One region of the Bacillus cereus group sp. RP43 genome, then DNA from elsewhere that is predicted to be linked to it. Evidence: a T-box and tRNA genes for the amino acid it is inferred to sense, from the RefSeq annotation. Region 1 holds a T-box; the other holds one or more tRNA genes.

Region 1 (3,385 bases):
TAATTTCCCGCATTTCGTTAACGTTAAAAGGAATAAAGGAGATCAAAAATCATGGCGCAGATTGGGATTGAGGAGGACCTCATGCTTGCGTACCAAAAGGGAGATAAGCAGGCTGGGGAAAAACTATACGTTTTAATTAAACCAGCGCTATATACATTTTTGTATCGCTTTAACCGAGATGAACAATTAAGTATCGACCTTGTGCAAGATACGTTTTTGACGTTAGAACGAAAGAAACATATGTATGAACCTGAAAAGGGTAAAATAAAAACGTATTTATTTCAAATCGGTTATCGTCTTATGATTAATAAATTAAATAGAAGAAAAAAGTGGAGGACGCTCTTACCATTTTTAGTACCAGTTCAGGAGGTAGAGTTTTCACAAGAAGACCGTCTTACTGTAAGGGACGCAATTTTGAAAGTTCCTGAAGAACAGCGAGCTGTCCTCATCCTTTTTTATTATCATGATATGCAGCAAAAAGAGATTGCAGAGGTACTGGATATTCCTGTTGGAACAGTGAAATCGAGACTTCATAACGGGATAAAGAAATTGAAACAATTGCTGGAGGTGGATGAAATTGAGCGAAAATCCTTTTAAGAATGAATATAAATTAAAGCAGCATTTAGATAGTGACCATGTAGAAATACCAGATTTTCCAAAAACGGTAAGTCGCTTCGATCGATTACTTGGATTTCTTGCTTCTCCGGCGAAAGATCCTGTGGAAGCGACGATTGGGAATGATTTATCGGTTTTGTTCCATGTATCGTTATTAGTTGGTGTTCCAGTTCTTTCTTTGCTGATAATACTATTATTAGTTTGAGTGAAAAACATACCGTATTTGAAAACGGTATGTTTTTTTGTTAGATCTAAAATTATTCCATTTATTATGGCGTTTTATGTTAATATATTAATGTTTAATGTGGAATAGAGGTGGGAAAAGTGAGACATTGTTCTAATTGTGGAAGAAAAATTCAAGATTACGATAATTATTGTAGCGGTTGTGGTCATTATTTAGAGAAAGTAAGAAAAGATGATTTCGTGACTGAAGTAGACAATAAAGAAAAATTACCTGTAAAGAGTAAGATGGCTATGTTATGGGAGCAAAAATTAGTAAAAAGAGGTTTGCTTGCTTTCTTAATTATCATTAGTAGTATTGTTCTTATTTATATGAATTCATCTCCGTTTAATACGATGAAAGGTTATTGGTATACGGAAAAATATCATAACTATATTCAAATTCGAGAAATAAACGATGAATATATTGAAATGGTCTTCTATGATAAAGGAAGAAAAGAAAAAGTTATTCAAGGAAATGTCGTAAATCATAAAAGAGATACTGTGAATTTCTACGTGACTGATCGCGGGAAAAATGTAATGACAACATTAGAATTAAAAGATGGAATGCTTTATTATTTTAGTCCAGAAGATACTGCTTCAGGAAGAATGGAATTTACAAAAGGGACGAAAGAGGAATTTAATAATTTCTATAACGTAAAAGACTTTTATAATTCGAATTAAATTTCCTATTTTCTTCAATTTGACACATACTAGTAAATAATGATATAAAGAAAAGTATATGAATAATTGAGCGTGGAAAGGGAGAAGTAGTGATCATTTCCCTGTTTTAGAGAGCTGATGGTCGGTGAAAATCAGCACATAGATGATCGCGAATTACGCCCCTAGAGCATCTTTTTTCGATTGAATTGTATTCAAAAGGGAAAAGACGGTGCTAAGCCGTTATAAAAATAAGGTGGTAGGCTTTTTTTGCCTGCAACTAGGGTGGTAACGCGATGATTAAAATCGTCCCTTATTTGAAGGGGCGATTTTTTTATGTTTTCAACCTTCACGCCAGTAATGAACTTAAAGGAGAGTATGTAGGACATGGGTATTTTACAAGATCTTGAATTTCGCGGGCTAATTAATCAGCAAACAGATGCTGAAGGATTAGAGCAATTATTAGAAAAAGAAAGCGTTAAATTATACTGTGGTTTCGACCCGACAGCGGATAGCTTACATATTGGTCATATGTTACCAGTATTAATGTTACGTCGTTTCCAATTAGCTGGTCACCAACCAATCGCACTTGTTGGCGGTGGTACTGGTATGATCGGTGATCCAAGTGGTAAAAAAGCAGAGCGTACATTAAATACGAAAGATACAGTTGCTTACTACACAGAAAGCATTAAAAACCAACTTTCAAACTTCTTAGAGTTTGAAAACGTGGAAAACCCAGCAACAATGGCTAATAACTATGATTGGCTTGGTAACTTAGATGTAATTTCATTCTTACGCGATATCGGTAAAAACTTCGGTTTAAACTATATGTTAGCAAAAGATACAGTAGCATCTCGTTTAGAGACTGGTATTTCATTCACTGAGTTTAGTTATATGATTTTACAATCATACGACTTCTTAAACTTATACCAACACCATAATTGCCGCTTACAAATCGGTGGTAGTGATCAATGGGGTAACATTACAGCTGGTCTTGAATTAATCCGTAAATCAGAAGAAGATGCGAAAGCATTCGGTTTAACAATTCCGCTTGTTACAAAATCTGACGGTACGAAGTTTGGTAAAACAGAGGGCGGCGCAATTTGGTTAGACCCAGAGAAAACAACTCCTTATGAGTTCTACCAATTCTGGATCAATACAGATGACCGCGATGTAGTTAAATACTTAAAATACTTCACATTCTTATCTCATGAAGAAATTCTTGAGCTTGAGAAGCAAGTAACTGAAGCACCAGAAAAACGTGCAGCACAAAAAGCATTAGGATCTGAAATGACAAAACTTGTTCACGGCGAAGAAGCGTTAGAGCAAGCAATTAAAATTTCAGCTGCATTATTCAGTGGTTCTGTAGCAGAACTTACTGCAAGCGAAATCGAGCAAGGATTCAAAGATGTACCATCTGTAGAACGTACTGCAGAAGATACAGTATTAATCGACTTACTTGTAGAAAGCAAAATTTCACCATCTAAACGTCAAGCACGTGAAGATGTAACGAACGGTGCAATCTACGTAAACGGTGAGCGTACACAAGCATTAGATTATGTTGTAACTGAAAACGACCGCATCGAAGGTAAATTTACAATCATTCGCCGCGGTAAAAAGAAATATTTCTTAATTCGTTACTAATCAAAAAAGAATTTAAAACAAATAGTACCCCGAATTGTAGGCTGAAAAGTCTATGATTCGGGTTTTTTTATTTATACATTTAGATTGCCTCATGATTTCTTTTAAATAGAATATGAAAAATTAATACGAGCATATAAAGTAAGCTAATTAACATAACGATAAATGCTGTTGGATAAAACTTTGCCGCATATATAAAGAAATCGATTTGATAAATATCTTGGTAATTTGAAACGGTACCTTTAAAGTG
Region 2 (3,385 bases), 3.9 Mb from region 1:
TGGACGCACCGCTGGTGTACCAGTTGTTCTGCCAAGGGCATAGCTGGGTAGCTATGTGCGGAAGGGATAAGTGCTGAAAGCATCTAAGCATGAAGCCCCCCTCAAGATGAGATTTCCCATAGCGTAAGCTAGTAAGATCCCTGAAAGATGATCAGGTTGATAGGTTCGAGGTGGAAGCGTGGCGACATGTGGAGCTGACGAATACTAATAGATCGAGGACTTAACCATATAATATGAAGCAACGTTATCTAGTTTTGAGAGAATATAAAAAACTTATTGACTTTCAGTTTGAATAAGTTATAATAATTATTGTCTCAAAAGAATAATGTCTGGTAATGATGGCAGAGAGGTCACACCCGTTCCCATACCGAACACGGAAGTTAAGCTCTCTAGCGCCGATGGTAGTTGGGACCTTGTCCCTGTGAGAGTAGGACGTTGCCAGGCAATATTATTCCGCAGTAGCTCAGCGGTAGAGCTATCGGCTGTTAACCGATCGGTCGTAGGTTCGATTCCTACCTGCGGAGCCATTGGAGAGCTGTCCGAGTTGGCCGAAGGAGCACGATTGGAAATCGTGTATACGTCACAAGCGTATCAAGGGTTCGAATCCCTTGCTCTCCGCCATAAGGAATTTATAATATTTGGCCCGTTGGTCAAGTGGTTAAGACACCGCCCTTTCACGGCGGTAACACGGGTTCGAATCCCGTACGGGTCACCACTTTTGGAGGATTAGCTCAGCTGGGAGAGCACCTGCCTTACAAGCAGGGGGTCGGCGGTTCGATCCCGTCATCCTCCACCATATAAATTATATGAATAATATTGTCGCGGGGTGGAGCAGTACGGTAGCTCGTCGGGCTCATAACCCGAAGGTCGCAGGTTCAAATCCTGTCCCCGCAACCAAATGGTCCCGTGGTGTAGTGGTTAACATGCCTGCCTGTCACGCAGGAGATCGCCGGTTCGACCCCGGTCGGGACCGCCATTTTAATAAGGCTCGGTAGCTCAGTCGGTAGAGCAGAGGACTGAAAATCCTCGTGTCGGCGGTTCGATTCCGTCCCGAGCCACCATTTTAATAAAATATGCCGGCTTAGCTCAATTGGTAGAGCAACTGACTTGTAATCAGTAGGTTGGGGGTTCAAGTCCTCTAGCCGGCACCATGTAAGTTTCGGAGGGGTAGCGAAGTGGCTAAACGCGGCGGACTGTAAATCCGCTCCTTCGGGTTCGGCAGTTCGAATCTGCCCCCCTCCACCATTTTACATAGGGGCATAGTTTAAAGGTAGAACTGAGGTCTCCAAAACCTCCAGTGTGGGTTCAATTCCTACTGCCCCTGCCAAATATATAAACACAACATGGCGGTTGTGGCGAAGTGGTTAACGCACCGGATTGTGGCTCCGGCATTCGTGGGTTCGATTCCCATCAGTCGCCCCATTTTATTTTTTAAAATTATAAATAAATTAATGGATACTTACATATAATTAAGTAAAACTTCGGTGGGCTATAGCCAAGCGGTAAGGCAACGGACTTTGACTCCGTCATGCGCTGGTTCGAATCCAGCTAGCCCAGCCATTTTTGCGGAAGTAGTTCAGTGGTAGAATACAACCTTGCCAAGGTTGGGGTCGCGGGTTCGAATCCCGTCTTCCGCTCCATTTTAACTTCATATGGCGGCATAGCCAAGTGGTAAGGCAGAGGTCTGCAAAACCTTTACCACCGGTTCAAATCCGGTTGCCGCCTTTATTTTATGCCGATGTGGCGGAATTGGCAGACGCGCACGACTCAAAATCGTGTTCCTTCGGGAGTGTCGGTTCGACCCCGACCATCGGTATCGGTGACTTAAAAAAGACTCTAACAGAAATGTTAGAGTCTTTTTTGTTAAATTATTCTATATGATTCTAAAATTCGTAATAAACTTAGGAATTCATGTATAATATAACTTGTCGAAAGAACAAAATGATAGTGATTTATATTATGTCTGTAATATGAATCAAAAATGAACTTTTTATATTTCTTTTAAAAATGTGTTGAATACACATTATATTTCATATTAATATTTTTATGTAGATTTAAAATGGGAAAGAGAGTGGAAAGTATGGGCCGTAAATGGAATAATATTAAAGACAAAAAAGCATCAAAAGATGCAAATACAAGCCGTATATACGCGAAATTTGGACGTGAAATTTATGTGGCAGCAAAACAAGGCGAGCCAGATCCAGAATCAAACCAAACACTAAGAGTCGTATTAGAGCGTGCGAAAACATACAACGTACCAAGAACAATTATTGACCGTGCAATTGAAAAGGCAAAAGGCGGTTCAGAAGAAAATTATGACGAGCTTCGTTATGAAGGTTTTGGACCAAATGGATCTATGGTAATTGTAGATACACTGACAAATAACGTAAACCGTACTGCAGCAGATGTACGAGCTGCATTTAGCAAAAACAGTGGTAACATGGGTGTAAATGGTTCTGTGGCTTACATGTTTGATGCGACAGCTGTTATCGGTCTTGAAGGTAAAACGTCAGATGAGGTTCTTGAAATCTTAATGGAAGCAGATGTAGATGCACGTGACATTCTAGAAGAAGAAGATTCTGTTATCGTTTATGCTGAACCTGATCAGTTCCATTCAGTACAATCTGCACTTAAAGATGCTGGTGTTGAAGAATTTACAGTTGCAGAATTAACAATGCTTGCACAAAGTGATGTAGAACTTCCTGAAGATGCTCAAGAACAATTTGAAAAAATGGTTGATGCATTAGAAGATTTAGAAGATGTACAACAGGTTTACCACAACGTAGACCTAGGAGAATAATAAAAGACAGGAGACCCTTTCGTTTAACGGATAGGGTCTTTTTTTATGGAGTTAATTAAGGTGGTAAAGTATTAAAGGTATTTTGTAGCTGTTAGGGAAGATGGTTATAGGTTTGCATTTTAAATAATCGTATTTCTAGGAGGTATTTCTGTGGAGCATAAAACACCAAAGCATATTGTTGCCGTAGCAGGTTATTTAACAAATGAAAAGAATGAGGTGCTTTTAACGAAAGTGCACTGGCGAGCTGATACGTGGGAAATGCCAGGAGGACAGAGAAGAAGGAGAAGCACTCGATCAAGCTGTTTGTAGAGAAATAATGGAGGAAACAGGATTAACGGTGAAACCAATCGGAGTCACAGGGATTTATTATAACGCTTCTATGCATATTGTAGCTGTTGTTTTTAAAGTAGCATATGTTAGTGGTGAAATAAAAATTCAACCTGAAGAAATAAAAGAAGCCAAATTTGTTGCTTTAAACGAAGAGAACATCGATGAGTATATAACGCGTCCACATATGAAATCCAGGACACTTGATGCGATGAAAGCAACGCATTTCATTCCATACGAAACATGGGAAGTTCAGCC

The links. The T-box of region 1 lies ahead of tyrS (tyrosine--tRNA ligase). A T-box ahead of a tRNA ligase gene usually reads a tRNA of that ligase, here a tRNA-Tyr.
Positions count from the first base shown of each region.
Region 2: it has a tRNA-Tyr gene. The T-box ahead of tyrS (tyrosine--tRNA ligase) is inferred to sense a tRNA for this amino acid. The anticodon was not compared.

Region 1 covers NZ_JARVHQ010000001.1:772,226-775,610, forward strand. Annotated here, with positions in the region: gene QCI75_RS04000 (hypothetical protein) at 1-71, shown strand, start outside; gene QCI75_RS04005 (RNA polymerase sigma factor) at 52-597, shown strand; gene QCI75_RS04010 (hypothetical protein) at 578-820, shown strand; gene QCI75_RS04015 (zinc ribbon domain-containing protein) at 931-1,518, shown strand; T-box leader at 1,583-1,811, shown strand; gene tyrS (tyrosine--tRNA ligase) at 1,882-3,138, shown strand; gene QCI75_RS04025 (YjdJ family protein) at 3,218-3,385, opposite strand, start outside.
Region 2 covers NZ_JARVHQ010000001.1:4,633,984-4,637,368, reverse strand. Annotated here, with positions in the region: rRNA gene QCI75_RS24150 (23S ribosomal RNA) at 1-228, shown strand, start outside; rRNA gene rrf (5S ribosomal RNA) at 329-444, shown strand; tRNA gene QCI75_RS24140 (tRNA-Asn) at 453-527, shown strand; tRNA gene QCI75_RS24135 (tRNA-Ser) at 530-621, shown strand; tRNA gene QCI75_RS24130 (tRNA-Glu) at 641-715, shown strand; tRNA gene QCI75_RS24125 (tRNA-Val) at 721-796, shown strand; tRNA gene QCI75_RS24120 (tRNA-Met) at 821-897, shown strand; tRNA gene QCI75_RS24115 (tRNA-Asp) at 901-976, shown strand; tRNA gene QCI75_RS24110 (tRNA-Phe) at 986-1,061, shown strand; tRNA gene QCI75_RS24105 (tRNA-Thr) at 1,076-1,151, shown strand; tRNA gene QCI75_RS24100 (tRNA-Tyr) at 1,162-1,245, shown strand; tRNA gene QCI75_RS24095 (tRNA-Trp) at 1,254-1,327, shown strand; tRNA gene QCI75_RS24090 (tRNA-His) at 1,347-1,422, shown strand; tRNA gene QCI75_RS24085 (tRNA-Gln) at 1,486-1,560, shown strand; tRNA gene QCI75_RS24080 (tRNA-Gly) at 1,566-1,640, shown strand; tRNA gene QCI75_RS24075 (tRNA-Cys) at 1,655-1,725, shown strand; tRNA gene QCI75_RS24070 (tRNA-Leu) at 1,735-1,816, shown strand; gene QCI75_RS24065 (YebC/PmpR family DNA-binding transcriptional regulator) at 2,081-2,800, shown strand; partial or broken gene QCI75_RS24060 (NUDIX hydrolase) at 2,951-3,385, shown strand, end outside.